Regions from separate parts of the Streptomyces sp. NPDC002817 genome, predicted to be linked through region 2. Evidence: riboswitches for the same ligand, from Rfam matches in the RefSeq annotation. Region 2 holds a riboswitch; each other region holds the start of a gene.
What was found. Region 2 has a riboswitch for cyclic di-AMP ahead of ACWD3I_RS05965 (M23 family metallopeptidase). Riboswitches for the same ligand answer to the same signal wherever they lie in the genome.

Region 1: it holds a riboswitch for cyclic di-AMP, as region 2 does, so the genes downstream of both, ACWD3I_RS05430 (transglycosylase family protein) here and ACWD3I_RS05965 (M23 family metallopeptidase) in region 2, are expected to answer to the same signal.
Region 3: it holds a riboswitch for cyclic di-AMP, as region 2 does, so the genes downstream of both, ACWD3I_RS12995 (C40 family peptidase) here and ACWD3I_RS05965 (M23 family metallopeptidase) in region 2, are expected to answer to the same signal.

Annotation. Positions count from the first base shown of each region.
Region 1 covers NZ_JBSFUY010000002.1:524,881-535,301, forward strand. The annotation lists gene ACWD3I_RS05400 (serine/threonine-protein kinase) at 1-722, shown strand, start outside; gene ACWD3I_RS05405 (SurA N-terminal domain-containing protein) at 925-1,569, shown strand; gene ACWD3I_RS05410 (nucleoside triphosphate pyrophosphohydrolase) at 1,657-2,646, shown strand; gene ACWD3I_RS05415 (cytochrome P450 family protein) at 2,662-3,921, opposite strand; gene ACWD3I_RS05420 (transposase) at 3,925-4,566, shown strand; gene ACWD3I_RS05425 (transglycosylase family protein) at 4,692-5,615, shown strand; cyclic di-AMP (ydaO/yuaA leader) riboswitch at 5,820-5,987, shown strand; gene ACWD3I_RS05430 (transglycosylase family protein) at 5,991-6,677, shown strand; gene eno (phosphopyruvate hydratase) at 7,008-8,288, shown strand; gene ACWD3I_RS05440 (FtsB family cell division protein) at 8,390-8,866, shown strand; partial or broken gene ACWD3I_RS05445 (DUF501 domain-containing protein) at 8,912-9,316, shown strand; gene ACWD3I_RS05450 (Ppx/GppA phosphatase family protein) at 9,518-10,421, shown strand, end outside.
Region 2 covers NZ_JBSFUY010000003.1:6,552-16,972, reverse strand. The annotation lists gene ACWD3I_RS06000 (MMPL family transporter) at 1-746, opposite strand, end outside; gene ACWD3I_RS05995 (GTP cyclohydrolase II) at 823-1,458, opposite strand; gene ACWD3I_RS05990 (MarR family winged helix-turn-helix transcriptional regulator) at 1,575-2,087, opposite strand; gene ACWD3I_RS05985 (dihydrofolate reductase family protein) at 2,172-3,287, shown strand; gene ACWD3I_RS05980 (alginate lyase family protein) at 3,400-4,623, shown strand; tRNA gene ACWD3I_RS05975 (tRNA-Met) at 4,699-4,772, shown strand; gene ACWD3I_RS05970 (PP2C family protein-serine/threonine phosphatase) at 4,880-5,965, shown strand; cyclic di-AMP (ydaO/yuaA leader) riboswitch at 6,210-6,367, shown strand; gene ACWD3I_RS05965 (M23 family metallopeptidase) at 6,379-7,431, shown strand; gene ACWD3I_RS05960 (aldo/keto reductase) at 7,588-8,535, shown strand; gene ACWD3I_RS05955 (PrsW family intramembrane metalloprotease) at 8,572-9,882, opposite strand; gene trmB (tRNA (guanosine(46)-N7)-methyltransferase TrmB) at 9,994-10,421, opposite strand, start outside.
Region 3 covers NZ_JBSFUY010000005.1:339,453-349,873, forward strand. The annotation lists gene pcrA (DNA helicase PcrA) at 1-1,941, opposite strand, end outside; cyclic di-AMP (ydaO/yuaA leader) riboswitch at 2,381-2,548, shown strand; gene ACWD3I_RS12995 (C40 family peptidase) at 2,557-3,711, shown strand; gene ACWD3I_RS13000 (hypothetical protein) at 3,732-4,103, opposite strand; gene ACWD3I_RS13005 (tellurite resistance/C4-dicarboxylate transporter family protein) at 4,602-5,603, shown strand; gene ACWD3I_RS13010 (hypothetical protein) at 5,581-5,934, opposite strand; gene ACWD3I_RS13015 (C40 family peptidase) at 6,431-7,480, shown strand; gene ACWD3I_RS13020 (response regulator transcription factor) at 7,787-8,497, opposite strand; gene ACWD3I_RS13025 (ATP-binding protein) at 8,494-9,786, opposite strand; gene ACWD3I_RS13030 (PspC domain-containing protein) at 9,976-10,421, shown strand, end outside.

The DNA of each region.
Region 1 (10,421 bases), on a different contig from region 2:
AACACCTGTCGCTGCTCCTGCCCGCGCGCGGGACCCCCACAGGGGCACCCCTCGACCCCACGCGCCCCTTCCTTCGCCCGCACGCCCCCTGGCCGGACCGCGCCCGCACCCCCGCGCCCCAGCCGGCGCCCGCCACGCCGCACGCGCCCCCCGCCGAGAAACCCGACGTCGCCCGCGCCGTCGACGAGGTCAAGCGCCTCCTCGGCGAAGGCCGCATCACCCAGGCCGTCGACATCCTCGGCGCGATCCTGCCCGCGGCGGCGGAACAGCACGGCGAGCACTCCCCGGTCGTACGCACCCTGCGCAAGCAGTACGCCGCCACGCTCATGGACGACGGTCAGTACCGGCGCGCGCTGCCCGAACTGCGCCGCCTCGCCGACGAACGCGCCGCCGAGGCCGGCCAGGCCGACACCCAGTCGCTGCGCTTCCGCTACGAGGCCGCCCAGTGCCTGGAACAGCTCGGCGAACCCGCTGCGGCGCTGGCCGAGTACCGTGCGCTGCTGCCGTACTACGAGAACCAGTACGTGGCCGGCGACCCCGAGCTCGCCCACGACGTCCGCCGCCGCATCGGCCACCTCCTGCTCGCCCTCGGCGACCGCGCCGCCGCCCACGACACACTGGCCCGCCTCGTGCACGACGTGGAACGCCTGCACGGCCCCGGCCACCCCCTCGCGGTGGAGGTCCGACGCACCCTGGAGTGGCTGGGGCAGGTACGCGGCTGAGTACGCCGCCGCACGTGCCGCGACGAGCCGCCGAACCCCAGCCGACCTCGCCCGACCCGCTCAGCGTCCCCGCCAGAGTGCGTCGGTGCCCGAAGTCCTGGTGAATCGTTGGTCGAATGGGTTGGCCAGAGCTTGTCCACTGCCTAACATCGATCACCGCAAGACTTTGTGCACCGTCGCACAATCTCCTCGGGAGGCTTCCTTGCACCGCCGCCGTCGCACCGCGCTCCTCCTCTCCGCCGCGATCGTCGCGGCGCCCCTCCTCACCGCATGCGGAAACGACGCGCATCCCGGTGCGGCAGCCGTAGTCGGCGGCCAGCGGATCACCGTCGCCCAGCTGGAGACCAGGGTGAACGAGGTGCGCGAGGCACAGCGCGCCGCGGTGCCGGACGAGGCGCAGTACGCGCAGGCCATCGCCAAGACCGGCACCCTCAGCCGGGACACCCTGCACAGCATGGTCCTCGACCAGGTCCTGCACCGCGCGGCGCAGGACGCCGGGGTGACGGTCACGCGCAAGGAGATCCAGGACATGCGCACCGGCCTGGAACAGCAGGCCGGCGGCGCCAAGGCCCTGGAGACGGCCTGGCTCCAGCGCTACGGCATCGCCCCCGAGCGTCTCGACGAGAACCTCCGCCTCCAGCTCGAGGCCCAGAAACTCGCCGCCGTCCTCGGCACCGACACCGGCAAGGCCGACTTCTGGGAGGCCCTGGCCAAGGCGTCCAAGAAACTCGACATCGACCTCAACCCCCGCTACGGCACCTGGGACGACGCGAAGAGCAGCCGCGTCGACGCGAAGACGCCCTGGGTCCGGGAGGTCACGGCGACGGGGACACAGGAGACGGCGTAACGCCATCGCCGGCCGTACGATCCCACCCCACCCCGGGCCTGTGGACAAGTGATCGGCTCTGTCGGCGGTGTGGGTTAGCTTCGAGCTGTGAACACCACCAGCCCCGAATCCGCCCCGGCCGCCGCCCCCGGCCGCATCGTCCTGCTGACCACCAGCCACCGTGTCGCCCCCGGCCTGCTGTCCTGGCCCGCCTGGCAGGCGCTGCACGACGCCGGCCGTGTGCTCTGCGCGGACGGTGCGCACCCGCAGCTGCCGTATCTGCGCGAGGCAGGGATACAGGTCGACGAGGCATCCCCGACCGCGGAGGAACTGGTCGAGGCGTGCGCGGGCGGCCACACCGTGGTCGTGGTCGCGACGGGTGAGGGCGAGCCCCAGCTCACCGACGGCCTCGCCCGCCTCGCCGGCTCGGGCCGCGTGTCCATGCCCGACCTGGAGCTCCTCCCCGCCTCCTACGACCTCCCGGGCGCCCGCCTCCTCGACCTCGTCCAGGTCATGGACCGCATCCGCGCCGAGTGCCCCTGGTCCTCCCAGCAGACCCACAAGGGCCTCGCGAAGTACGGCATCGAGGAGGCCTACGAACTCGTCGAGGCCATCGAGGAGGGCGACCGCGACGAACTCCGCGAGGAACTCGGCGACGTCCTCCTCCAGGTCGTCTTCCACGCCCGCATCGCGGAGGAGGACCCGGACACCCCCTTCTCCGTCGACGACGTGGCGGGCGGCATCGTCACCAAGCTCATCCACCGCCACCCCCACGTCTTCGGCGACGAGACCGCGACGACCCCCGAGGAGGTGAAGGAGCACTGGCTGCGCACGAAGGCCATAGAGAAACAACGTGAATCGGTGACGGACGGCATCCCCCTCGGCCAGCCGGGCCTGGCGCTCGCCGCCAAGCTGGCGTCGCGTGCCCGTACGGCAGGCCTGGAGGTCTCGCTGCCGACGGGCGAGGGCATGGGGTACGAACTGCTCGCCATGGCGGTGAGCGCCGAGGCGGCGGGCGTGGATCCGGAGGCGGCACTGCGGAGCGCGGCACGGGCGTACCGGGACGCGGTGCTGGAGGCGGAGGGAAACGGCGGCTAGGTCGCCGGGACGAGATCAGACGGGCGGATGGTCGGCTCGGACGGGGGTGAACCGTACGGGGAGGTCACGAAGTCCACGCATGATGAGTCCGCCTCGCCAGCGCAGGTCGGCGGGGTCGGCGGCGAGCTCGAGATCCGGCAGGCGGCGCAGCAGGGTCTCCAGGGCCGTACGGCCCTCGAGGCGGGCCAGGGGCGCACCGAGGCAGTAGTGGATGCCGTGGCCGTACCCGAGGTGCTGGTTGTCACCGCGGGACAGGTCGAGCGAGTCCGGAGCGGCGAACCGGGCCGGGTCGCGGTCCGCGGCGGCAAGCACGACCAGCACCGGGTCGCCGACGGCGATGGGCTGCCCGCCGATGACGAGGGGCTCGGTGGCGTAGCGCCAGGTGGCCAGCTCCACGGGGCCGTCGTAGCGGAGTAGCTCCTCGACACCGGTGTCGAGGAGCTCGGTCTCGCCGCGCTCGATCGAATCCTGGAGCCGGGCGCGCTGGTCGGGGTTGCGCAGGAGCGCGTACGTGCCGTTGCCGATGAGGTTGATGGTGGTCTCGAAACCTGCGAACAAAAGCACGAAGCACATCGCGGCAGCTTCGTTCTCGGTGAGGTGCTCGCCATGGTCTGAGGCTCGGATGAGGTCCGAGATCAGGTCGTCGCCGAGGTCGCTGCGCTTGCGGTGGATGAGCTCGGCGAGGTAGCCGCGGATCTTCTTGACGGAGCGGGCGACACCACCTCGTGGGCCCCCTCCGTGCCGGATCATCATGCCCGCCCAGTCGCGGAAGTCGTCCTGGTCCTCGCGAGGGACGCCGAGCAGATCGCAGATCGCGTAGATCGGCAGGGGGAAGGCGAAGTCGTGGATGAGGTCGGCCTGGCCCTGGGGTGCGAACCGGTCGATGAGATCGTCCGTCAACTCCTGCACCCGCGGCTCGAATTCGGCCACCCGACGCGGGGTGAACGCCTTGGAGACGAGACGGCGCAGCCGGGTGTGGTCCGGAGGGTCGATGTTGAGCAGATGCGTCATGAGATTGGCGCTGCGTTCGCCGGGGATACCGGTCCGGCTCTTGCCCTGAGCGTCCCCCGCATGGTGGTCGGGGTTCTTCGAGAGGCGCTGGTCCGCGAGCGCTTGGCGCGCATCGGCATAGCGGGTCACCAGCCACGCCTCGACGCCGCTGGGGAGTTTCGTCCAGTGGACGGGGGAGTGCTCGCGCAGCCAGGCGTAAGCCGGGTACGGGTCGGAAGCGAACTCCCAGGTGAAGAGTTCGGGGCCGGTGTTCGAGGCGTTCACGTGATGACCGTATCCGCAGCCGCAGGGAGTGTGCGCGGCCGCCGGTACGCACGGGTCGAAGGGGCCGCGACACGCGCGATGACCGAACTGGCCGCTGTTCCCGGCCTCGACCAGTCGGTGGAGGACGCCGCGGTGCGCCAACTCTCAGAAGACGTGCGGAGCGCAAGGCAGGGGGGAGTGATCGGCCTTCTGGACATCACGGTGAAGCCGCTCGGAGAGGTGCGGAAGCGTTCCGGGGTCAAGTGCAGGGTGACGCAGCGGCATGAGAGGACCGGGACGCCCGTCCCTGCCGAGGTACCGGAGCAGGCCTGGCCTGTCGTCGAGGAACTGATGACGGCCTACTTCCGGCGTCGCCGGTTCGCGCGCGGCGCGGTGGACGTCCGGACGCAGGTGAACGGGATTCTGCACCGACTCCGTACGGGCTGCCTCTGGGACGGGCTTCCCGCACGCTTCGGCCCGTGGGCGCTTGCCAAGGACCGACAGAACGCCTGGTTCAAGAAGGGCTTCTGGTCCGTCCTCATGAGCCACTTGAACTCCTGGGGGCAGAGCTCACCGGTCCGGCGTGAACTCCTCGTCCCATCACTGCGTGTCACAGCGGGAGTTGTGCTGGAACCGGCCAAACATGACACGCCCTCAAGTCTGTGATCTTCACGTGATCTACGCGGCATTAACTTGTGACAAGTGTTCGACTGCCGATACGTTCACGCATCAGCGCGGCGACTGTCTCCACCCGCCGCGCCGGTCACTGTTGTCTCGCGAAAGGCCTCCGCATGCTCACCGGGAACGGTCGTCACCGTCGCCCCCGCCAGGCTCCGGCACTCCTCGTCGCGGCCGGAGTGACCGGCTCCGCCATCGCGATCCCGCTTCTCGGCGCCACCGGCGCGAGCGCGGCCGACGGGAACACCTGGGACCAGGTCGCCAAGTGCGAGACCGACGGTTCCTGGAGCGCGAACAAGGGCGACGGCTACTACGGCGGGCTGAAGCTGTCCCAGGAGAACTGGGAGAAGTACGGCGGCCTCGACTACGCCACGAGCCCCGACCTCGCCAGCCGCAACCAGCAGATAGCCGTCGCCGAGAAGGTCCTCGCGGACCAGGGCGTCGGCGTCTGGGGCACCTGCGGTCTGCTGAACGGGCTGAGTAAGGACTCGGCTTCGGAAGACGTCGACACCGGCGTCGAGAGCGGCACCCCGTCGGCATCCGAAGAGTCGGGTTCATCCGAATCATCCGATTCGTCCGCCTCATCCGGGCTGTCCAACTCCTCCGGATCGTCCGACTCGTCGACCGAGTCCTCCGCCGACCCGACCTCCTCACCCTCGGCGTCCACCGAAGCGGACAACTCTTCCAAGTCGGACACCTCTGACCCCGGTGCCGGAAACTCACAGCCGTCCGACAGTCCATCCACGGCACCGGCAAAGAGTGATGAATCGGACAACTCCTGGCAAGAAGGCGGCTCTTCGGCTCTCGTCGACACCGGCGCCCTCTCCGCCACCAAGGAGAGCACCGGTCGGCACCGCGGCGCGAGCGCCGACGAGGGCTCGTACACCGTCCGCGTCGGCGACACGCTCGCCTCCATCGCCGACTCCCTTGACGTCGACGGCGGATGGCGCCGGCTCTACACCGAGAACAGGCAGGTCATCGGCGCCGACCCGAGCAGTATCGAGCCCGGTCAGACCCTCGTACTCGGTAGCGAATAGGGCGAAAACCCCAGAGAAATGCCGGGAGTTCGCGCCACACTTCACATCAAATGTCCGGTTTGGTGAAAGTGTGGGATGAGTCTCAGAAGCCCTGATCGTCTTTGAAATTCCCCGGATTCCCTGTCTACGGTCAACACCGCTCGTCACCGCGAGCCCCGGCTGCCGCAACGCCGAATCCTGCCAGCGGCCGTACGGGAACAGTCGTCGCGTCAAGCGCCGTAGGCAGGAGCGGGGGACCCAAGGTAAGTGCCGGGCCCAGCGGTTCACGCTGGTCCGGCTTGGGGTGAAGCCGCGCATCGAGAGATGCGCGGCCGGGCAACTCAACCGGCCCGAACCCGACAGCTCACCTCGCAGGCGTCGGTGAGGGGATCCACCATGCTGTTTTCCGGTAAGGGCAAGCATCGTCGTCCGTCCAAGGCCACCCGCGCCGCCGCGCTCGCCGGCGTCACCGGTGTCGCCATAGCCGCCCCGCTGATGGCGGCCGGCAACGCCTCCGCCGCCACCGCCTCCGAGTGGGACGCCGTCGCCCAGTGCGAGTCGGGCGGCAACTGGGCCATCAGTACCGGCAACGGCTACTACGGCGGTCTGCAGTTCTCCGCCTCCACCTGGGCCGCGTACGGCGGCACGTCGTACGCCGCGCAGGCCAACCAGGCCACCAAGGCGCAGCAGATCGAGATCGCCGAGAAGGTCCTCGCGGGCCAGGGCAAGGGTGCCTGGCCGTCCTGCGGCGTCGGCCTGTCCAGCGCGAGCTACAACGGCAGCGGCTCGTCGGGCAGCGGCTCTTCCAGCGACAGCGGCTCCGACAGCAGCACCCGCTCCTCCGAGCAGCAGGCCTCCCGCTCCTCCGAGCGCCCGGCAGCCAAGAAGACCGTCACCACCCCGACCGGCAAGAAGGTCAAGAAGGGCGACGGCGAGTACAAGGTCGTCAAGGGTGACACCCTCAGCTCCATCGCCGAGGAGCACGACGTCAAGGGCGGCTGGCAGAAGCTGTTCAAGCTGAACAAGGACATCATCAGCGACGCCGACTTCATCTACCCGGGTCAGCAGCTGCACCTCAAGTAAGGGCCGCGGCACTCAAGCAGGACCCAGCTGAACCACAGTGCCCTCACATCCGTGGTCCTCATACTGAAGGCCTCGTGAGGGTCCCCCCGTCCCCACGGGCTCCCCGCTCCGGTGCGTGTTCCCCCGTACGCACCGGGGCGGGGCTTTTTTCTGCGCCGGTTTCTGCCAGGTTTCCGAAAGCGTCTTTGTTCCGTTCGGAAACAATTTACTCTCGGTTCTGTCCACGGGGCGGTCCGCACGGTGGCCGATCGCCCGGAGCCGGTTAGGCTCGTCTCGCAGAACACACCGCGGTCCCGGCGGACCGTGTCACATCCCAAGAAGGAGATGCTCGTGCCGTCCATCGACGTCGTCGTAGCCCGGGAAATCCTGGACTCCCGAGGCAACCCCACGGTCGAGGTCGAGGTCGGCCTCGACGACGGCAGCACGGGTCGTGCCGCCGTTCCGTCCGGCGCCTCCACGGGTGCCTTCGAGGCCATCGAGCTCCGCGACGGTGACCCCAACCGCTACCTGGGCAAGGGTGTCGAGAAGGCCGTCCTCGCCGTCATCGAGCAGATCGGCCCGGAGCTCGTCGGCTACGACGCCACCGAGCAGCGCCTGATCGACCAGGCCATGTTCGACCTGGACGCCACCGACAACAAGGGCTCGCTCGGCGCCAACGCCATCCTCGGCGTCTCCCTCGCCGTCGCCCACGCCGCCTCCGAGGCCAGCGACCTCCCGCTCTTCCGCTACCTGGGCGGCCCGAACGCGCACCTGCTGCCCGTTCCGATGATGAACATCCTGAACGGCGGCTCGCACGCCGACTCCAACGTGGACATCCAGGAGTTCATGATCGCCCCGATCGGCGCGGAGTCCTTCTCCGAGGCGCTGCGCTGGGGCGCCGAGGTCTACCACACCCTCAAGAAGGTGCTGAAGACCAAGGGCCTGTCCACCGGCCTCGGCGACGAGGGCGGCTTCGCCCCGAACCTGGAGTCCAACCGCGCCGCCCTCGACCTCATCATCGAGGCCATCAAGCAGGCCGGTTACGTCCCCGGCGAGCAGATCGCGCTCGCGCTCGACGTCGCCGCGTCCGAGTTCTACAAGGACGGCAAGTACGAGTTCGAGGGCAAGTCCCGCTCGGCCGCCGAGATGACCGAGTACTACGAGGAGCTCGTCTCCGCGTACCCGCTCGTCTCCATCGAGGACCCGCTGTACGAGGACGACTGGGCCGGCTGGAACACCATCACCGCGAAGATCGGTGACAAGGTCCAGATCGTCGGCGACGACCTGTTCGTCACCAACCCCGAGCGCCTGGCCCGCGGCATCGAGGAGGGCTCCGCGAACGCCCTGCTCGTCAAGGTGAACCAGATCGGCTCGCTGACCGAGACCCTGGACGCCGTCGAGATGGCCCAGCGCAACGGCTTCAAGTGCATGATGTCCCACCGCTCCGGCGAGACCGAGGACGTCACCATCGCCGACCTCGCCGTCGCGGTGAACTGCGGTCAGATCAAGACCGGCGCCCCGGCCCGCTCGGACCGCGTCGCCAAGTACAACCAGCTGCTGCGCATCGAGGAGATCCTCGACGACGCCGCGGTGTACGCCGGCCGCTCGGCGTTCCCCCGCTTCAAGGGCTGACCCCGGCAGGGCTAAGCCTTAGCCAGTCGTACGTACGTCCCCGCACCGGTCCCGTACCGTGTGCGGGGACGTACGCGCGTGTGTGAAGGAGGGGCTGGGACATGGCCGTCAAGGACCGGGACCGGTTCTCCACCGCGACCAGGATCCGGTTGCTCGGCGAGCAGACCGCGGCCCGGGTCTACCGTTCCCAGACCAAGCGGCAGGCCCGCCGCTCCCGGCTGACCGGCCGGGCGGCACTGCTCGCGCTGGTCCTGTGCTCGCTGATCGTCGCGCTCGCCTATCCGATAAGGCAGTACGTCTCCCAGCGCGCCGAGATCGCGGACCTCCAGCAGCAGCAGGAACAGGCCCGGCAGCGGGTCGAGCAGCTGCGGGACCAGAAGGCGCGCTGGCAGGACGACGCCTACGCCGAGCAGCGGATTCGCGAGCGGCTCCACTACGTGATGCCGGGGGAGACGGGATTCATCGTCGTCGACCCGGGCGCGGCGCGGCAGTCGCGGGCCGACATGGGGGCGGCCGACCGCCCCTGGTACTCCAACGTCTGGGACGGGGTCGACAAGTCCGACGCCTCCGACCAGTGAACCGACCTTTTCCGCAGTCAGACAGCAGAGAGACTTTCGTACGGCATGGAAACGCCCCCGCCGACCACTGAGCGCACCGAGCCCACCGACGCCGACGTCGAGGCCTTCAAGCAGCAGCTCGGACGTCCGCCGCGCGGCCTGCGCGCGATCGCGCACCGCTGTCCGTGCGGCCAGCCGGACGTGGTGGAGACGGCCCCCCGGCTCCCCGACGGCACGCCCTTCCCGACGACGTACTACCTGACGTGCCCGCGTGCCGCCTCGGCGATCGGCACGCTGGAGGCGAACGGCGTCATGAAGGAGATGACGGAGCGGCTCCAGAGCGACCCGGAGCTCGCCGCCGCCTACCGTGCCGCGCACGAGGACTACATCGCGCGCCGTGACGCCATCGAGGTCCTGGAGGGCTTCCCCAGCGCGGGTGGCATGCCGGACCGGGTGAAGTGTCTGCATGTGCTGGTGGGGCACTCCCTGGCCGCGGGGCCCGGCGTGAACCCGCTGGGCGACGAGGCGATCGAGATGCTGCCGGAGTGGTGGCGCAAGGGTCCGTGCGTGCAGCCGCTCGTGGCTCCCGACCCGGCGGACGAGCTGCCGGGCGAGGAGGGCGTGGTCTCCGATCCCGCCGGGGCCCGCAGCGGCTCCTTCGCGTACGCCCCGCTGGTCCCCGAGGGTTTCAGCCGGGTCGCGGCCGTCGACTGCGGTACGAACTCCATCCGGCTCCTCGTCGCGGACGTCAACCCCGCCACCGGAGAGCTGCTGGAGCTGGACCGGCGGATGACGATCGTGCGGCTCGGCCAGGACGTGGACCGGACCGGCCGGCTGGCCCCGGAGGCGCTGGAGCGGACGTTCGCGGCCTGCCGGGAGTACGCGGACGTGATCCGTGAACTGGGCGCCGGCAAGGTGCGGTTCGTCGCCACCTCCGCCTCCCGGGACGCCTCGAACCGGGACGAGTTCGTCCAGGGTGTCGTCGGCATCCTCGGTGTCGAGCCCGAGGTCATCTCCGGTGAGCGGGAGGCGGAGTTCTCCTTCACGGGCGCCACCAAGGAGCTGACCGGTCACGACGGGTTCGCCGAGCCGTATCTCGTCGTGGACATCGGCGGCGGTTCGACGGAGTTCGTGGTCGGGGACGACCGGGTGCGCGCCGCCCGTTCCGTCGACATCGGCTGTGTGCGGATGACCGAGCGGCATCTCGTCCAGGACGGGGCGGTCGGCGACCCGCCGTCCGAGGCGCAGATCGCCGCCGTCCGTGCCGACATCGAGGCCGCCCTCGACCTCGCCGAGGAGTCCGTGCCGCTGCGCGACGCGCGCACGCTGGTGGGGCTCGCCGGGTCCGTCACCACCGTGTCGGCGATCGCGCAGGAGCTGCCCGAGTACGACTCGGTCCGCATCCATCACTCCCGGGTCTCCCGCGAGCGGGTCCGCGAGATCACCGAGTGGCTGCTGCGCTCCACGCACGCCGAGCGCGCGGCCGTGCCCTCCATGCATCCCGGGCGCTTGGACGTCATCGCCGCGGGGGCTCTCGTACTGCTCTCGATCATGGAGCGGATCGGGGCCGAGGAGG
Region 2 (10,421 bases):
AACAGGGCGTAGTCGATGCCGCAGGCCAGGCCGAGCATGGTGGCCAGGGTGCCGGTGTTCGCGGACAGGCCCAAGGTCTCGGACAGGGCGAGGATGCCGGTCATGCTGATGCCGACGCCGATGATCGCGGTCAGCAGCGGGAGCCCGGCGGCGGCCAGCGAGCCGAAGGTGATGAGCAGGACCACGGCCGCGATCGCGATGCCGATCGCCTCGGCCGCACCGCCCGCCGAGGGCTTGGTGGCCAGGGCGTCACCGCCGACCTCGACGGTCAGACCGGCGTCCCGGGCCTGGTCGAGGGCGGTTTCGAGGTGGCTCTTGGAGGCGTCGGTCAGGTCGTCGGCCGTGGCGCTGAAGGAGACGGTCGCGTAGGCCGTCGTGCCGTCCTCGCTGACGGCCTGCGCCTGGAACGGGTCGACGGCGGAGGCGACCTGGGAGCCGTCGGCGGCGGAGTGCACGAGTCTCTCGACGGCGGCCTTGTTGTCGGCGGCGGTGACCTTCTCACCGCTCGGCGCGATGAACACGATCCGGGCGCTCGCCCCGTCGGCCGCGGCCCCCGGGAAACGCTCCTCCATCAGGTCGAACGCCTTCTGGGACTCGATGCCGGGCATCGTGAAGCCCTCGTCGGCGGGGGTGGGCGCCTTCGTCGAGGCGAAGCCGACGGCGCCCAGCACCGCCACCCACAACAGGACGACGAACCACCGGAAACGGAAGGACGCGCGGCCCAGGTGAAAAAGGAGAGTAGCCATGCGGAAGACGATTCCGTCGGCCGCTCCCCGTCACGAGGGAGCGCTCACCCGGACCGGGGTGGAGCGGGCTACACCCTCAGCCGACGTTGAGCTCCGTCAACTCGCCCAGCGGCAGTGTGTGCTGGGTCTGGAGGACCTTCGCGCGCAGGTAACGGACGTTGTGGGCGGTGGTGAAGACGCCGGTCGGCACCCGGTCGTGGACGTCGATGCCGAGGTCGCGCAACTGGCCCGCCTTGTCGGGGTTGTTGGAGAGGAGGTCCAGCGAGTCGATCCCCAGGGCCTTCAGCATCTGCGCGGCCGCCGTGTAGTCGCGGTCGTCCTCGGGGAGGCCCAGCGCGGTGTTGGCGGCGTAGGTGTCCAGGCCCTGGTCCTGGAGGGCGTACGCGTCGAGCTTGTTGTAGAGGCCGATGCCGCGGCCCTCCTGGCGCAGGTACAGCAGGACGCCGCCGCGCTCGGCAATCCGCTCGACCGCCTCGCGCAGCTGCGGGCCGCAGTCGCAGCGGGCCGAGCCGAAGACATCGCCGGTGAGGCACTCCGAGTGGAGCCGGACCAGGGGGGTGGGTCCTGGGTCACCGAGGACGACCGCCACGTGCTCCTGGCCGTCGGTCAGGCCGTGGAAGGTGACGAGTTCGGCGTCGACGCTGTAGCCGTCCCCGAAACGCAGCGGGACGCGGACGCGGGAGCGCGGGGTGGCGGCAGGGAAGTCGGTCATGCGGGTACTCCGGTCCGTAGGGTCCGTAGGCATACCTGCTTCAGATTTGAAGCAGGTCTACGAGGGGAGACCCTACCCCATGCTTTAAATTTGAAGCAATGGGTTTGTGAGGTGGCTCATGAGGCCCCGGAGCACGACGATGACGAGCGCCGACGCCACGGCACCTCGTCACCCGTGTCCTCCTGGAGCCCGTCCGCGATCGCTCTGGAGATCTCCTCCAACTGCTCCACCTGCTCCGGAGTGAGCCGGTCGAAGAGGGCGGCGCGGACCGCCTCGACATGTCCCGGCGCCGCCCGCTCCACCTCCGCCATGCCCTCCTCGGTCAGTACGGCGATGCTCCCGCGCTTGTCCCACCGACAGCTCTCGCGCCCGACCAGCCCGTCCTTCTCCAGCCTGGTCACGGCATACGTCAGCCGGGGCCGCGTGATCTTCAGCCCCTCGGCGAGCTCGGTCATGCGCATCCGCCGCTCCGGTGCCTCGGAGAGGTTGGCGAGGATGGAGTAATAGAGGTGGGGCATGCCGGCGTCCTGCTGGAGCTGCCGGTCGAGCGCGTCCTCGAGGAGGTGCGACGCGGCGAGGTACGCGCGCCAGGCGCGCTGCTCCTTCGGAGTGAGCCAGCGAGTCGTCATGCCACCAGTGTAGGTTTGTTTCAAACTTGAACCAAGCCCGCCGCCGTCACAGCTCAGCCCGCCACAGTGAGAGGGACCGCACCGATGTCTCACCCGTACGTCCTCCTCTCCGCGGCCGTCTCCCTCGACGGCTACCTCGACGACACCGGCCCCGACCGCCTGCTCCTCTCCAGCCCGGCCGACTTCGACCGCGTGGACGAGGTCCGCGCCTCGGTCGACGCGATCCTCGTCGGCGCCGGCACGATCCGCGCCGACAACCCCCGCCTGCTGGTCAACTCCCCGCAGCGGCGCGCGGCCCGCGTGGCGGCGGGCAAGCCGGAGTACCCCCTCAAGGTCACGGTCAGCGGCTCGGGCGACCTGGATCCCGACGCGAAGTTCTGGCACACGGGCGGCGACAAGGTCGTCTATACGACGGACAAGGGCGCGGAGCGGGCCCGTACGGCGGGTCTGGCCGCCGACGTGGTCTCCCTGGGCGCCGACCTGGACTGGCCCGGCCTCCTGACGGACCTGTCGGCCCGGGGCGTGCGACGCCTCATGGTCGAGGGCGGCGGCAAGATCCACACCCAGCTCCTCCAGCAGGGCCTGGCGGACGAGCTCCAACTGGTCCTGGCCCCCCTCTTCGTCGGCGACGCGGCCGCCCCCCGCCTCTTCGGCCCCGGCGCCTACCAGGGCGGGCGCCTGCGCCTGGTCGAGTCCCGGCAGATCGAGGACGTCGTCCTCATGCGCTACGAGCCCACCGCACCCGGCGTCCCCGCCGCCGACCGCCACTGGCTCCGCCTCGCCTGCGAACTGGCCGCCCTGTGCCCGCCGTCCCGGACCGCGTTCAGCGTGGGCGCGGTGGTGGTCGCCGCCGACGGCACGGAACTCGCGCGCGGGCACTCCAGGGAGGGTGGCGACTCCGTGGTCCACGCGGAGGAGGCGGCGCTGGCGAAGATCGAGGCGGGGGATCCGAGGCTGGCCTCGGCGACGGTCTACAGCAGTCTGGAGCCGTGCGCCCGGCGGGCCTCGCGCCCCGCGCCCTGTGCCCGGCTGATTCTGGAGGCGGGGGTGCGGCGGGTGGTGACGGCCTGGCGGGAGCCCGACACGTTCGTGGAAGGAGCCGACGGGAGTGGGCTCCTGGCGGCGGCCGGGGTGTCCGTCGTGGTGCTGCCGGAGTTCGAGGAGCAGGCCAAGAGGCCGAACCTTCATCTGCCGGGGTGAGCATCACCGAGCCGTCCGGCGACGGAGGACGAGGCCCGCTCGGACGCCGGGTGACGGACCGATCAGCCCAACATTTCCTGCGCGCCGCTCCCCGGAGGGCGACGCTGCCACCATGAGGTCAGCCCGATTCCGTGCCGCCGTCGCGCTTCTGCTCGCCCCCCTTCTCGCCACCGCCTGTGGGACCACCGACTCCGGTACCCGCACCATGGCCCGTGCACTGCCCCCCGACGCGGCGTTCACCCACCCCGGTGTGCTGGTGAGCGACGCCCAGCTGAATGCCGTACGGGAGAAGGTCACCGCGGGGAAGCAGCCGTGGCTGAAGGCCTACCTCGACATGAGGGACAGCAAGTACGGGGCGTACAAGTACCGGGCCGAGCCGTACGCGAGCGTGGACTGTCCCGGTGGGGAGCACGCCGACCGGCCCGCGCACGGGTGCGTCGAGGAGCGTGAGGACGCGATCGCCGCCTATACACAGGCGCTCCTCTTCCGTGTCACCGGCAAGCAGCAGCATGCCGTCAAGGCGCGGGAGATCATGGACGCCTGGTCGGCGAGGATGCGGAAGCACACCGAGGAGGACGCGGGGCTCCAGACCGGGTGGGCCGGGGCGACCTGGGCGCGGGCCGCGGAGATCGTGCGGCACAGTGCGGGCGCGGGGTGGCCGCAGGACCGGGTCGCGCGGTTCCAGGACATGCTGCGGAGCGCGTATCTGCCCGCCGTCACCCGCAAGGTCCCCGACTACAACGGCAACTGGGACCTCGTCATGACCGACGCGGCCATCGGCATGGCCGTCTTCCTCGACGACCACAAGGCCTTCGACCATGCGCTCCAGCGCTTCCGGGAGCGCGTCCCCGCCTACTTCTACCTGGAGAAGGACGGGCGGGTGCCGCTCACCCCGGCCGGGTCGGGGGTGAACACGCCGACGAAACTGACGACGTACTGGTTCGGGCAGAAGACGTACCAGGACGGCGTCTCCCAGGAGACCTGCCGCAACTTCAAGCACGTCGGCTACTCCATCGCCGCCACCGCTCACATCGCCGAGACCGCCTGGCACCAGGGTGTCGACCTGTACGGCGAGGTCAAGGACCGGCTGAAGTCGGCGCTCGCCTTCCACGCCCGGTACCAGGCCGGCGAGCCCGCGCCCGCGTGGCTGTGCGGCGGGAAGGTGGACCGGAACATGGGACCGGACCTGGAGGTCGCCCTCAACCACCTGGAGAACCGCCTCGACGTCTCCGTCCCGGCCGCCCACAAGCTCGCCGAGGAGACCCGGCCCGCCGGTACCGACAATCTCTTCGTGTCCTGGGAGACCCTGACCCACGCGGGCAACTCCGCCGGCTGAAAACGCAGGTCAGCGGCGCCGAGAACAAACCGTGGTGCTGAGCGTCCCGCGGATGACGTATGCTGGTTTCACCGACGCGGGGTGGAGCAGCTCGGTAGCTCGCTGGGCTCATAACCCAGAGGTCGCAGGTTCAAATCCTGTCCCCGCTACTCACGGCTCAGGGCCGGAGTCCAGTCACTGGACTCCGGCCCTGAGTGTTTCCCCCGGTCGGGCCACACGGCTCGCCGCCCGGTGCCGGTCCGGGAAACCTGGGCATGTGGATCAGGAGGCGGTGGCGGGGCGGCGTATCTCCGCCCTCTTGCGGGCGTTGCCCGCCCTGCTGATCGTCGGTGGCGTCCTCTACGACGTCCTGACCCCTCGGGACTTCACCGCGATCCCCTTCTTCACCGCCGCCCCCCTGGTCGCCGCGCCCCTCTATCCGCTGCTCGGCATCGTCGTCACCGGGGCGGTGGCCCTGATCGCCGCCTTCGCCGTCCATATGCGGTTCGGCTTCCGGCTGGACGCCGACACCCTCACCGAGGCGCTCACCGTGGCGGTGGTCGCCGTGCTGGCCGCCGTCCTCAACCGGGTCGTGCTCCGCGGCGACCAGCGGCTCGCCTCCCAGCGCCAGATCGCCGAGGCCGCCCAGCGGGCGGTGCTGCCCGAGCCCGACGACCGGATCGGCGGGTTCGACATCGCGGTGCGGTACGAGGCGGCGCAGAAGGACGCCTTCATCGGCGGGGACCTGTACGCGGTGCAGGACAGTCCGTACGGGGTGCGGCTGGTGGTGGGGGACGTGCGCGGGAAGGGCATGGGGGCGGTGGCCGCGGTCGCCGTCGTCATCGGGGCGTTCCGGGAGGCCGCCGAGCAGGAGCCGACGCTGGAGGCGGTCGCGCGGCGGCTGGAGCGGGCGCTGGCGCGCGAGGGCAGGCGGCGCGAGGGGCACGACGCCATCGAGGGGTTCACCACCGTCGTTCTTGCCGAACTGCCGCACGGCGACGGGGTCGTACGGGTCCTCAACCGCGGCCATCCGCCGCCGTTGCTGCTGTGCCCCGACGGCACCGTGCGGGCGCTGCCCGCCGCCGAGCCCGCGTTGCCGCTGGGCATGGGCGAGCTGGGGAGCTGGCCCGACCGCGCGGAGGAGGCGGCCTTCCCGGGCGGGGCCACGCTGTTGCTGTACACCGACGGGCTGTCCGAGGCGCGGGACCGGTACGGGGAGTTCTACGATCCGGCGGCGCGGCTCGCGGGACGCGCCTTCCGAGTCCCCGGGGCGCTGCTGTCCGCGCTCGCCATGGAGGTGCGCCGGCACACGGGGGGCGGCATGACGGACGACATGGCGCTGCTCGCCGTACGACGGCCGTGACCTCAGGGGGGCTTTATCACGTGGGGTGATCGGGCGAGCGCCCTCCGCATAACAACTGACATACAGTCAATACCTGTGAGTTTACTGGAGCGCGGTCAACTCGCCCGTTTTTCACCGCTCATGGACCCGTACGTCCAGCGGAAAAAGGTTAATGATCAAGCGGAACAGCTTGGAATCCATGGTCCGGGTCTATTAACGTTCGATAACGCAGCGCGGTCGTCCCAGCCGTCACAAGAGACGGCTCCGTGCTCACGCGCTTAATCCCGCAAGGGAGCCGGGGAACCACCACCCTGGGGTGAATCGCGCGAATGCCGCCGTGAACTCACGGCCGGTATACGCGCGTAGGAGACCTTCCTGCTCCGAACCCGTCAGCTAACCCGGTAGGCGAGAAGGAAGGAAAGGAGCACGCCCACGTGGCGTCAAACCGGCCTGCCCCCGAGGCCCCGTACGTGCCGAGCCAGCGCAGCACCACCGATGTCTTCGGCTACGGCAGCTACCACCACGACGAGGGCCCGCGCGAGGAGTGGAATCCCACCGAGGAGTCCATCCGACCGGCACGCGGCAAGCACCGGGTCGCCAAGCAGCGCAGCGGGGGATTCGCCCGCAGCTCCACCGTCCTGGGCGTCGGTGTCATAGCCGCCGTCGGCGGGGCCGGCATGGCCAGCGCCAACACCGGCAAGCCGCCGGTCTCCATCTCGATGCCCGACCTTCCGTTCGTGTCGGGCGAGGAGGAGGCGCCGCAGGGTTCGGCCACCGCGCTCAGCGACCTCGCCGCGGCCCCCACGGCCGCCACCACCACGGCCGTCGCGGACAAGGCCGAGACCACCGTCTCCGACGCCGGCGAGACGCTGCGCAACCGGATCATGGCGCAGGCCGAGAGCCAGCAGACGCAGGTCGACAACAAGACGCAGCTCGCCACCCAGACCGCCGCCGCCGACGAGGCCGCCAAGGCCGAGGCCGCCGCGCTGAAGAAGGCCGCGGACGACGCCGCCGAGGCGAAGAAGAAGGCGGAGGCGGACGCCGAGAAGGCCGCCGAGGCAAAGCGTCTCGCCGAGCTGGCGAAGCAGTACACGCTGCCGACCTCCTCGTACACGATCACCTCGACCTTCGGTCAGGCCGGCTCCCTGTGGTCCTCCGGGTACCACACGGGCCTCGACTTCGCCGCTCCCACGGGCACGCTCATCAAGGCGATCCACAGCGGCACCATCACGCAGGCCGGCTGGGACGGTTCGTACGGCTACAAGACCGTCCTGACCCTCGACGACGGCACCGAGCTGTGGTTCGCCCACCAGTCGTCGATCAGCGTCAGCGTCGGCCAGAAGGTCAACACCGGTGATGTGATCGGGCGCGTGGGTGCGACCGGCAACGTCACGGGCGCGCATCTGCACCTCGAGGTCCACTCGGGCGGTGCGTCCACCGGGATCGACCCGATGGCGTGGCTGCGGAGCAAGGGGCTCACCCCCTGAGGGTTCTTGATCCACCGGCGGCCCTGACGCACACCCCCCGACGTCAGGGCCGCCGGTTTTTGTGTCACCAGTTCTGGAACGCCTGCCTCCGCTTGTTTACGGGAACTTTGCGGCTGTTCCGGAAGAGCGGTCTCCGCATCGGCGTTGACCTCGTACATGACTTCTCTTCGCAAGCTGGGCACGTCCGACCTCGAGGTCTTCCCGCTCTCCCTCGGCGGCAACGTCTTCGGCTGGACCGCCGACGAGACGCAGTCCTTCGCCGTACTCGACGCCTACGCGGCCGCGGGCGGCAACTTCGTCGACACGGCGGACTCGTACTCCGCGTGGATCGACGGCAACGTCGGCGGTGAGTCCGAGACCATCATCGGCAAGTGGGTCAAGGCGCGCGGCAACCGCGACGACATCGTGATCGCCACGAAGGTCAGCCAGCACCCCGACTTCCCGGGCCTGACGGCCGCGAACATCAAGGCGGCCGCGGACGCCTCCCTGCGCCGCCTCGGCACCGACCACATAGACCTCTACTACACCCACTTCGACAAGGTGGAAGTGCCGGTCGAGGAGATCATCGGCGCGCTCGACGAGCTGGTGAAGGCGGGCAAGGTGCGGCACATCGCCGCGTCCAACATCTCCGCCGAGCGCCTGGAGGCGTCCCTCGCCTTCTCCGAGCGCGAGGGACTGGCCCGGTACGTGGCGCTCCAGCCGCACTACAACCTGGTCTCGCGCGAGACGTACGAGGGCGAGCTCCAGGACCTGGCCGAACGGACCGGACTGGCCGCCGTCCCGTACTTCGCGCTGGCCTCCGGGTTCCTCACCGGCAAGTACCGCGACGGTGAGGTGGTGGAGGGCGCCCGCGCCGCCGCCGGCGCCGGCAAGCACCTGGAGACGGAGCGCGGCCGCAAGGTCCTCGCCGCCCTCGACGACATCGCCGAGGCCCACCGGGTGCCGGTGGCGACCGTGGCCCTGGCGTGGCTGGCGTCCCAGCCGACCGTGGCGGCACCCATCGCGTCCGCACGGACGGCGGAGCAGCTTCCGGCGCTGGTGAAGGTGGCGGAGGTCCGGCTGACGGAGGACGAGGTCACGCGGCTGACGGAGGCGTCGGCCTAGTCTTCGCGGTCCGGCGGTGCGTTTCGGTCTCGGGCCTTACGTTTGGTACGGGTTGTAGCTCGGATACTGCACCGCCGGGTACCCGTGCACGGGCCAGTGTGTCGGCGGGATCATGACCGGGATCGGTGGTGCCGTCATCCGGGCCGCGTGGTCCAGGGCCGGGCGCGCCGCCTCCCGACGTACCCACAACTCGTGCAGCAGTTCTCGCTCCCGTACGACGAAGTCGGCGCCGGCCCGGCCGCGGCGCCCCCGGTGACGGAGGAACGCCAAGGACGTCGCGTACGCCTCGTACTGCGCCACCGCCCGCGCCGCCCGCTTCCCGGCGTGGGCGCGGGCGTACTGGCGGGCGATCCGGCGGGCCCGCATCGAGCCGAGGGCGAAGGGTTCGGCGGGGGTGAGCCAGCCGGCGACGGCGTAGGCGGGCAGTTCCTCGCGCACGGTGCGCAGTTCGCGCTGGCGGGTCCAGATGACGAGCCAGGTCAGCAGGCCGAACGCGGGGACCATGAAGGCCGCGTACACGGCGAAGAAGCCGTACTCGCCGAAGGTCGAGGAGCCGTTCCAGACGGCGTGCATACCCATCGCGAGCAGCAGGCCGGAGAGCGGCAGCAGCACGCGCCGTAGGTGATGGCGGTCCGCCGACAGTGCCGCGATGCCGAAGCCGATGCCGGTGAGGACCGTGAACAGCGGGTGCGCGAACGGCGACATGATGACGCGGACGAAGAACGTGGCCGCGGTGACGGAGGCGATGCCGCTGTCGCCGCTGAGCTGGTCGGTGCCGAAGGCGGTGCCGAGATAGAGGATGTTCTCGGTGAAGGCGAAACCGGTGGCGGTGACCCCGGCTATCACCACGCCGTCGACGATCCCGGTGAAGTCCCGTCTGCGGAAGAGGAAGACGAGCAGAACGGCCGCGGCCTTGGCGGTCTCCTCGACGACGGGCGCTATCACGGTCGCGCCGAGGGTGTCGGCGCTGGACGGATCCGCGGTCGCCGTCGCTATCCATCTGGTCGCGAAGCTGTTGGCGACGATCGCTATCAGCGCCGCCGCGCAGGCGCCCCAGGAGAACGCGAACAGCAGATTGCGCCAGGGGCCCGGCTCGACCCGGTCGAGCCAGCGGAAGGCGGCTATCAGCAGCGGCACGGGCAGGATCGCGAGCCCGAGCCCGACCAGGAAGCCCTCGGTGCCGGTCTGTTCGCGCACCAGGGCGAGGATGACGAGCCCGGAGAGCGCCAGCAGGGTGATGAGCGCGCCGTAGCGGACCCACTTGCGCTGCCACCAGTGCGCGTGCCGGAGCGCACCGCCGCCGGGGGGACCGGTGGGCTGCGTCGGGTACGGGGGAAAGGTGGCCACGGCATTGACCCTAACGAGTCAGGGGCGCCGCCCGCAGGTGGGCGAGGTGGTCTCGGGCGCCGGTGGGGGGTGGTCGTCGTGCGGTTCCTGCTCCCGCCCTTACTGCTGTCCTTACCGCTGTACGCGGCGGAACAACAGGTCGTTCACGACATGTCCCTTTTCCAGTCCCTGGCCCTCGAAACGGGTCAGCGGACGGTAGTCCGGACGCGGCGCAAAACCGCCGTCGGCCTGTGTGTTCTCGAAGTCCGGGTGCGCCGTGAGCACCTCGAGCATCTGTTCGGCGTACGGCTCCCAGTCGGTGGCACAGTGCACCACGGCCCCCGGCTTCAGCCGGGTCGCGGCGAGGCCGAGGAACTCCGGCTGGATCAGCCGCCGCTTGTGGTGCCGCTTCTTGGGCCAGGGGTCGGGGAAGTAGACGCGCAGCCCGTCCAACGAGTCCGGGGCCAGCATCTCGCGCAGCAGGATGATGGCGTCGCCGTTGCCGACGCGGACGTTGGAGAGCCCGCTCTGGTCGGCGAGGTTGAGCAGGTTGCCCTGAC
Region 3 (10,421 bases), on a different contig from region 2:
CATCAGGGTGATGACGCCGGAGCCGTCCTCGTCCTCGTCGGGGATCTGGTCGGAGTCGGCGACGAGCGCGACCCGCTCGAGGAACGCGGCGAGACCGACCGGAGCCGCCGCCTCACCTTCTGCGGCTTCCCCGGACTCCTGCTCGAACTCCAGGGCCACGGCGGCGAGTTCCTGGAGGTTCTCGATCCGGGTCTCGTCCTGCGGGTCGGTGGAGGCCTGCAACTCGGCGAGATAGCCGGTGCGTTCGAGCACCGCTTCCAGGACGGTCGCCGGGCCCGCGCCGGACTCGACGATCGTACGGAGCTCCTCCATCAGCACGTTGAACCGCTTCACGGCGTTCGTCGACCGCGCGGCCATGCCGTACGCCTCGTCGACCCGCTTCAGCGCCTGCGGGAAGCTGATCTTCTCGCGCTGGGACAGGGCGTCGATCATCGCCTCGGCGCGCTCACCGATGCCGCGCTTGGGGACGTTGAGGATGCGGCGCAGCGGCACCGAGTCCTCGGGGTTGGCGAGGACACGCAGGTAGGCCAGGACGTCCCGGACCTCCTTGCGCTCGTAGAAGCGGACGCCGCCGACGACCTTGTAGGGCAGGCCGACGCGGATGAAGATCTCTTCGAAGACCCGGGACTGGGCGTTGGTCCGGTAGAAGACGGCGACGTCGCCGGCCTTCGCGTCGCCCGAGTCCGTCAGTCGGTCTATCTCCTCGGCGACGAACTGTGCCTCGTCGTGCTCGGTGTCGGCGACATAGCCGGTGATGCGCGCGCCCGCGCCCGCGTTGGTCCACAGGTTCTTGGGGCGGCGGGACTCGTTGCGCTCGATGACCGCGTTGGCGGCGGACAGGATCGTCTGTGTGGAGCGGTAGTTCTGCTCCAGCAGGATCGTCGTCGCGTTCGGGTAGTCCTCCTCGAACTGGAGGATGTTGCGGATCGTCGCGCCGCGGAAGGCGTAGATCGACTGGTCGGCGTCACCCACGACACACAGTTCGGCGGGCGGGAGGTCGAACTCGGCCGGGGGTACGTCGACGGGGTGCTCGTTCGTCCCCACCAGCTCGCGGACCAGCGCGTACTGGGCGTGGTTGGTGTCCTGGTACTCGTCGACGAGGACATGCCGGAAGCGGCGGTGGTAGTGCTCGGCGACGTCCGGGAAGGCGCGCAGCAGATTGACCGTGGTCATGATCAGGTCGTCGAAGTCGAGCGCGTTGGCTTCCCGCAACCGCGACTGGTACATCGCGTAGGCCTGGGCGAGGGTCTTCTCGAAGCCGTCGGTGGCCTGGGCGGCGAAGTCCTCCTCGTCGATCAGCTCGTTCTTGAGGTTGCTGATCTTGGCGCTGAAGGACTTGGGCGGGAAGCGCTTGGGGTCGAGGTCGAGGTCACGGCAGACCAGGGCCATCAGACGCTTGGAGTCGGCCGCGTCGTAGATCGAGAACGACGACGTGAAGCCGAGCCTCTTGGATTCCCTCCGCAGGATCCGCACGCACGCGCTGTGGAACGTCATCACCCACATCGCGTTCGCGCGCGGGCCGACGAGCTGCTCGACGCGCTCCTTCATCTCGCCCGCGGCCTTGTTGGTGAAGGTGATCGCGAGGATCTGGCCCGGGTGGACGTTCCGCTCGGCCAGCAGGTAGGCGATGCGGTGGGTGAGCACCCGCGTCTTACCGGAGCCGGCGCCGGCCACGATGAGCAGCGGGGTGTCGGAGTGGACGACGGCCGCGCGCTGGTTCTCGTTGAGCCCGTCGATGAGCGCGGCCGCGTCCAGGACCGGGCGCGGGGCGCCGTCGCGGTAGTACGCGTCCCGGTCAGGCGGCACGTCGAACCGGCCGCCGAACAGGTCGTCCGGAACGGGTTCCGGTACGTGCTCGTCCTCGGGCGGCGGGGGCTCCTCCTCGCGGCCCTTAGGGGCTTGGAGGTCCGCCAGGAAACTGTCGTCAAAGAGGCTGCTCATCGCTCTCCGAGTCTAGGGCTCCCCACTGACACCCCGCCGCCGCCCTGAGAACATGGGCTCTTTTCAGCGGTCGCCGCGGAGGCCGCTCCAGAGTCCGAGCGCCTCCCGGACCTGGCCACCAGGAGCCTTCTCGCTCCTCGTCATCGATGCGTCACGATCCGTGACCGGCCATGCGGGCGCGCGCCTTCCCGCCGTACGGGTCGACGGCCACGGCCGAGCCACCCGCCGGCGCGTCCGGAAGCGGGCGGACGTCGCCACTCCGCCCAAAATGCCCACAAGCCGGTGCAGATCGTTCCGTATTCACCATCGTGAGCAACGTCCTGACCTAAGGTCACGAAAATGTATCGGGCCTATCGGACATCAACCTTCACAGGGGCCACACCCGTTGGCTACCGTGCCGGAAGGCCGTACGACCCCCACCGGCGAACGTCGCCGGGCCGCGCGGCCTCCGCCGAATCCGGAGCGCCGCCGCGCACCCGGAACCGGGGACCCACCGAACTTGGGGTGAATCGGCCAACTCCCGTACCGGGAACGGCCGTAGGGCAACCCTTCCGAACCACCCGCCCGAACCCGACAGCTAACTCGGTAGGCGGAGCATGGAAGGAGTCGCCGACCTTGGCGTCGCACCGCAAGTCGCCTCCCCCGGGTACGCGCGTAGCCGGCATACGCACACCCGCTCTCGCCACGGCCGCCCTCACCTCCGTGGCCCTGCTCTCCCAGACGGCCACCGCCGCGCCGTCGACCGATGACAAGCCGAGCATCGAGGAAGTCGAGAAGAAGGTCGACGACCTCTACCGCCAAGCGGAGTCGGCGACCGAGAAGTACAACTCGGCCAAGGAGAAGACCTCCAAGCAGCGCAAGGAGGTCGACACCCTCCTCGACGACGTCGCCCAGCGCACCCAGAAGCTCAACGAGGCCCGCGAGGAGCTCGGCACCTTCGCCGCGGCCCAGTACCGCACCGGCGCCTCCGCGCCCGACACCGCGACCTTCCTGCTCGCGGACTCCCCGCAGGACTACTTCGACCAGACACAGCTGATGGGCCGGATGACGTCCCGTCAGAAGGACGCGGTCGACGACTACGTCACCGAGCAGTCCGCGACGATGAAGAAGCGCCAGGAGGCCACCGACAGCCTCGAGACGCTCTCCGATTCGCAGAGCGACCTGAAGACCGCCAAGGCGACCGTCCAGCGGAAGCTGTCCGACGCGCGCGAGCTGCTGTCGCAGCTGACCGCCGAGGAGAAGGCGCGCCTCGCGGCGATCGAGAAGAAGAAGCAGGAGGAGGCCGCCCGCAAGGCCGCCGAGCTGGCGAAGCAGCAGGCGGCCGAGCAGAAGGCCGCGGAGGAAGCGGCCGCGGCCGAGGAGTCGGCGAGCAGCTCGTCGTCGTCCTCGGAGGCCTCGGACTCCTCGTACGCCACGAAGGCCGAGAAGGCCCTCGCCTTCGCCCGCTCACAGGTCGGCAAGCCGTACGTCTGGGGCGCCACCGGCCCCGACTCCTACGACTGCTCCGGCCTCACCCAGGCCGCCTGGAACGCCGCCGGCATCACCCTCCCCCGCACCACCTACGACCAGGTGAACGCGGGCACCACGGTCACCCTCGCCAACGCCAGGCCCGGCGACCTCGTCTTCTTCTACGACGATGTCACCCACGTCGGCATCTACATCGGCAACGGCAAGATGATCCACGCGCCGAAGCCGGGGGCGTACGTGCGCGAGGAGTCCATCTTCTACGACGGTGAGTCGGCGATCCACAGCGTGGTACGGCCGGCCTGACGTGCGGCAGGGCCCTGGCGTCAGTGACCTCCCCGGTTCTCGACGCAGGGCCCCTCGCCGGGCTGGGGCTCGGCGTAGACGCCGTGCACCTCTCCGGTCAGCTCGTCCTTCGTCACCCGTCCGGAGACGCACACGACGCCCGTGTAGACGGCGTAGTACCCGTTCCCGACGGAGACCCCGTGCTTCTCACCGCACCCGACACGCTCCAGCGCCGCCTCGACCCGCTCGTCACCGAAGACACCGAACTCCCCCGACCCGCCCTCCTTCCGGACCTTCGCCAGCTCCGCGAGGATCAGCTCGGCCGACGCCTGCCCACTGGCCTGCTGCTCCGCGCTCAAGGACGCCCGCATGCGGTACGCGTGGTTGTCGGCGTAGTTGGGGGGAGCGTCCACGGGTCCGTCCTGCTGTCCTCCGGCCGTGTTCGAGGCGGAAGGTGAGGGGGAGGAAGGCAGGGCGGTGGGCGTCGCTGTGGACTGCGCGCACTTCGGCGGGGGCGGATAGGAGTAGGTCGGAGTGGCCGACCGCGCGGCGCCGGCTCCATTGGCCTCCCCACCTTTTTGACTTCCGCATGCGGTGAGACCGACCGCCGCGAGGGCGGCGCCGACGAGGGCGACTGATCGTCTGAGGGACATGGCGAGAGTCTGGCGCCCCGGACGGTCGGTTGTCATGAGCGGAACTACTCAGACGACCGGCAGATCTGTCCCGGCATCGGGCGGTGAACGCCCAGGCGGGCGGGGTCCGACATGATCCGGCGTGGGACGCGTCCGCCCATCACTCAAGGCACCGGCCGCCGGGCCGCACGCCCTCCCGTGCCTGCGCCCGCGCGTATTTGCCCGCGCCCGCTCGCGCGCCCCGCCCTCGAGCCGGGCCGCGCTCCTTAGCATCGCCCCATGTCCGGCGCCTCTTCCCACTCCCCTCAGTCCCCCCTCCGCGCCTGGTGGGCCCAGCGGCCGCCCGCCGCCGGGGCTGCCGTGATGGCCACCGGCATCGTGTCCGTCGGTCTGCATCTGACGGGGCACGAGACCCTGTCGCGGATCGCCCTCGCCCTGGCCGGCTTCGCATGGGTCGCGCTGGCCGCCGACTTCGCCGCACGGCTGCTGTGGGACCGGGCGAGGTGGGTGGCGGAGGCCGAGACACCGGGCGCGCTCACCGCCGTAGCGGCCACGGCCGTGCTCGGCACCCGGGTCTCGGCCCTCGGCCGGCAGCAGCTCGCCGAGGCGCTGCTCGCGATCGCCGCGCTGTTGTGGCCGGTGCTGATCGCGCTGGTCGTGACGCACTGGACGCGGCGGATGCCGGGGGCGGTGTTCCTGGCCTGCGTCGCCACGCAGGGTCTCGCGGTACTCGGCGCCACGCTCGCCTCGGCCGTGTCGACGGCGTGGCTCGCCCACGCGGCGCTCGTGCTGTTCTGGCTCGGCCTCGTGCTCTACGGCATCGCCCTGGCCCGCTTCGACCTGCGGCAGGTGACCGCGGGCGCCGGGGACCACTGGGTGGCCGGCGGGGCGCTCGCCATCTCGGCGCTCGCCGGGTCGAAGCTCGTCGCGGCCGACAGCGCGCCGCTGTACCTGTGGAACGACGACGACAGCGGCGTCCTGCGGGCCGTGACGCTCGCGCTGCTCGTGCTCGACCTGGCCTGGTACGTCGTACTGCTCGTCGCGGAGGCACTGAGGCCCCGGCCGCACTACGACGTGCGCCGCTGGGCGACCGTGTTCCCGATGGGCATGACATCGGCGGCGACGCTGTCCGTCGCCGCCGCCCTCGACGTGTCCTGGCTCAGGACACCCGGTCAGGTGCTGCTGTGGATCGCGGTGGCGGCATGGCTCGCCGTCGCCGCGGGTGCCGTCGCGTCGGCGCGCGCCGGCCTCACGTCCCTCAGGTCCACAGCACCGCGATGAAGATGTCCGCGACGGTCAACGCGCCCACCAGTCCGAACAGCCCCTTCTCCACCTTCTCGTCGTCCCGCTTCACATAGACGAGGCCGAGGATCACCACCAGCAGGGCCAGCTTGATGCCGATCTTGACGTTGTTGACGGACTGGTCGTCCGCCTGGTTGAGGCCGACCAGGATCACCCCGGTGACCAGCATGGTGAGCGCGCCGTGCAGCATCGCCGGGACGAAGCGGGCGGTGCCCTGACCCATGGCCTTCATCTGGGTGAGGAATCCGCCGAGCAACGAGGCGATGCCGATGATGTGCAGGCCCACGAAGAGGTGGATGAGTACGTCCATGAGGCCGGAGCCTAATCAGGGGCACTTGAGTCGCCCTACACCGCCCTGCCTCTTCCGCCACGATCCCGCACATACGTGATCTTGCATATATGCGGCCCATAGCACCCCGTCACCTCCTCGCGTTCCGGAATCCGCACTTCGGTCATCACCCTGTGTGAAGTCGACGGCACGAGAACGGAATCACGGTCGCATGCGGTCACCCGACGGCTCCCTGAGACCAGTTCCGCGCAACCCGTTACCCCCACGCCACCGCGAGGTTTAGCGTCCTCCACCAGGTGACCGGCTCCCCACCGCCGCCCGGGCCAGGGGCGGCAGTCGGACACCACCGCCGAGAAGGTCCGGCGGCGGCCCGCTCCCCCTGTGCGGGCCGCCGCCGGACGCGTGAACCGCCCCGGGCGGTCGTACGTCCGCTCCCCCTGGTGGTCGTACGGCCACAGCTCGTCCGGGACGGTCGTACCGCGGACCAGGCGGTCGTACGAAAGGACGTGCAGTCCACATGGCAGCGCACCGCAAGCCCAGGCAGCGCTCGGCCGGCGGCAATACGGTCCGTACGGCGGCGACGATCGCCCTGGCGGGCGCGGCGACCGCGACCGCCTTCGACGGGACCGGACATGCCGAGCCGAATCTGACACCGGCGCAGGTCAAGGCGAAGGTGGACAAGCTGTACCAGGAGGCGGAGGTCGCCACCGAGAAGTACAACGGCGCGAAGGAGAAGGCGGAGGGTGCCGAGGAGCGGCTGAGGGCGCTGCGGGACGAGGCGGCGCGCAAGACGGACAAGCTCAACTCGGCGCGGGACGCGCTGGGTTCGATGGCGGCGGCACAGTACCGCGACGGTGGCCTCGACCCCGCGCTGCAACTGGCGCTCTCCGACGACCCCGACCGCTATCTCCAGGGCGCCGAGTTCGTCGAGCGCGCGGGCACCCGGCAGGCGGCCTCCGTCACGAGCGTGCGCAGACAGCTGCGGGAGATCGAGCAGTTGCGCGGTGCCGCCCATGTCGAGCTGGCCTCGCTCAAGTCGCGGCAGGCGGAGCTGAAGCGGCACAAGAAGACGATCACCGGAAAGCTGGACGCGGCGCGCCGGCTGCTGGCGCAGCTGCCGGCCGAGGAACGCACGGGTGATGTGCAGCGCGCCTCGCGCGCCTCCGGCTCCGGAGCCCGCGACGGCCTGACCGCCGCGGGCTCCGTCCCGGCCCCCAACTCCCGGGCCGCCGCCGCCGTTTCGTACGCCTCCTCGAAGCTCGGCAGCCCCTATGTCTGGGGCGCCACCGGCCCCGACGCCTTCGACTGCTCGGGGCTGATGCAGGCCGCCTACCGCTCCGCCGGCATCTCCCTCCCGCGCACGACGTACGCCCAGATCGACACCGGACGCCGCGTCGCCCGCTCCGAACTCCTCCCGGGCGACCTGGTGTTCTTCTATTCGGCCATCAGCCACGTCGGCATCTACATCGGCAACGGCCAGATGATCCACGCCCCGAACCCCTCGGCGCCGGTACGCGTCGCGCCGATCGACGAGATGCCGTTCGCGGGGGCCACGCGGGTGGTGTGAGCGGGTGGTGTGAGCGGCCGCCGTCACCCGGCGAACGTGAACTTCTCGGCCGCGTCGAGGTCGGTGTTCCGGTACGTGACGCCGGGGTTGGGGTCGGGGGGTGAGGAAGTCGGTGCCGTCGGGCACCCTGATGTCAGAGGCCCGGCGACTCCACAATGGTGGTCTCCTCGCCCGCCCGGAAGAGGAACCGGCCCGCGTACGCCTTCTCGTCCGGCTCGATCGTGGCGACCGCCTGCGGCACCGTTCCGCCCCGCTGTCACGGCATCGACCACGGACCGCCGGCCGAAAGCCTGCGACGCGCCCGCCTCACACCAGCCGTCGAGCCGTGGCCCAGCGAGTCAGCTCATGCCGGTTCGACAGCTGCAACTTCCGCAGCACCGCCGACACATGGGACTCGACCGTCTTCACCGAGATGAAGAGCTGCTTGGCGATCTCCTTGTACGCGTACCCCCGCGCGATCAGCCGCAGCACCTCCCGCTCCCGCTGCGTCAGACGGTCGAGGTCCTCGTCCACCGGCGGCGCGTCCGTGGACGCGAAGGCGTCCAGTACGAACCCGGCGAGCCTCGGCGAGAACACCGCGTCGCCGTCCTGGACCCGGAAGACGGAGTCGACCAGATCCGTACCGGTGATCGTCTTGGTGACGTATCCCCGCGCGCCGCCCCGGATCACACCGATCACATCCTCCGCCGCGTCCGAGACGGACAGGGCGAGGAAACGGACCGGCTGCTCGGCGTCGGCCATCAACGGGGCGCAGCGGCGCAGGACTTCGACACCGCCGCCGCCCGGGAGGTGGACGTCGAGAAGGACCACCTCGGGCCGGGTCGCGGTGATGACGGTGACCGCCTGGTCGACGTCCGCGGCCTCGCCGACGACCTCGACACCGGTCTCCTCGGTCCGGCCGATCTCAGCTTGTACGCCCGTTCGGAACATGCGGTGGTCGTCGACGAGGACCACGCGCACCCTGCGCTCCTCCGCGCTGTCGGTGGCCTCCGCCGTACCGTTCGCCTCGTCGCTCATGACGTCTTCTCCGCCCTCTCCATCTCCAGCTCGACCTCCGTGCCGCCGTCCGGCACCGCGCGCAGCCGCGCCGTGCCGCCGTTGCGCTCCATGCGGCCGATGATCGATTCTCTGACACCCATGCGGTCGGCGGGTATCGAGTCGAGGTCGAAGCCCGGACCGCGGTCCCGGACCGACACGAAGACCGTCCGTCCCTCGACTTCGGCGAAGACCTGAACCGCGCCGCCCTCGCCACCGTACTTGGCCGCGTTCACCATCGCCTCGCGCGCGGCCTGCATCTGTGGGCCGATCCTCTCGTCGAGGGGGCAGTCGCCGACCACGACGACCTCTATGGGGACACCGTGCTTGTCCTCGACCTCGGCGGCATTGCGCCGTACCGCGTCGGCGAGGGTCGTGGGTTCGTCGGCCTCGTCCTTGCCGGTGCCCTCGGGTTTGTAGAGCCAGGTGCGCAGGTCGCGCTCCTGGGCGCGGGCCAGGCGGCGCACCTCGTTCGCGTTCTCCGCGTTGCGCTGGATCAGGGTGAGGGTGTGCAGCACGGAGTCGTGGACGTGGGCGGCGACCTCGGCGCGCTCCTGGGCGCGGATGCGCATCAGGCGCTCCTCGGAGAGGTCCTGGGTCATGCGCACGAGGTAGGGCCCGGCGAGGAGCGTTATGCCGACGAGGACCGCGAGGGCAGCCTGCAGGACCGAGCCGAGGTGGGCCGCGGAGCCCTGAAGGACGAAGATGCCGGAGACACCGGCCGTGACCAGCAGGACGCCGCCCGCGGCGCGCAGCAGGCTGAGGGTGCGCTTGCGGCGGCCTACCTCGACCCAGCGGGCCCGCCGGGCGTTGTCGGCCTGGCGCCAGACCAGGGCCACGCCGGCGCCGACCAGCACGGCGGGCCAGAGGTAGGCCTTGGCGCCTGTGCCGAGATTGACGTTGCCCACGAAGACCATGGCCACGACGACCATGAGGAGCAGGGCGACGATCTGGCCCTTGTCGGGCCTGCGGGCGACGAGTCTGCGGCGGCCGTCGGGCGAGGCCTCGGTGGAGACGAGGGACGGCGGCCGCTGCCCGCCGACTCCACCCACCCCGAGCGGCACGAAGAACCAGAACGCCGCGTACAGCAGGGCGCCGAGCCCGTCCGCCATGAACAGGCCCACGAAGACGAGTCGCACCCAGATGACGGGCAGCCCGAGATGCCCGGCGAGCCCCCGCGCCACACCACCGAGCCAGCGTCCGTCACTGCTGCGGTAGAGCTTGCGCGGCGGCCGCGGTTCGACGAGTGGCGCTGCTGCGGCTTCCGGCATGCCATCGATGTTCACACGGCGGGCGGGCGGGGGCATCAGGGTCGGCCCCCTAGACGCCCCTGATCTTCGAAGCGTGCGGAAACGTCGGGCCGTCGAACGCTTCCCCGGCGGCGGCTCAGGGGCGATATCAGGGTCCGGCCAGGGTCGTTCCGACTCCCGCCGGGGCGGCTCGCCCGTCACCATGGACACATGACAGATCACCAGCACGCCGCGGACCCGGCGCCCGACGAGGGTGCCTCGTCCGCCGCGCCTCCCGCGGCCGCCGCGGGTGAGGATGCGCGCGCCCACGTGCGGGCCGGTGCGCGGACGGAGACGGGTACGGCCGACCGGCCGGGCCCGGCCGACGCCATGCCCGGCAGCCCGGCCGGCGCGGGGGTCGAGGCACCCGGCGAGGCCGGGGCCGCCGCGCCGCCCGCGAGGTTCCGGCGCGACCGGCGGTTCAAGGTGCTCGCCGGGGTGTGCGCGGGGCTCGGGCGGCAGTGCGACATGGACCCGGTGATCTTCCGCATCACGCTCGCCGTGCTCTCCGCGACCGGCGGCATCGGCCTCATCTTCTACGGCTTCGCCTGGCTCCTCGTCCCGTACGAGGACGAGGAGGAGAACGAGGTCCGCAAGCTGCTGACCGGCCGCGTCGA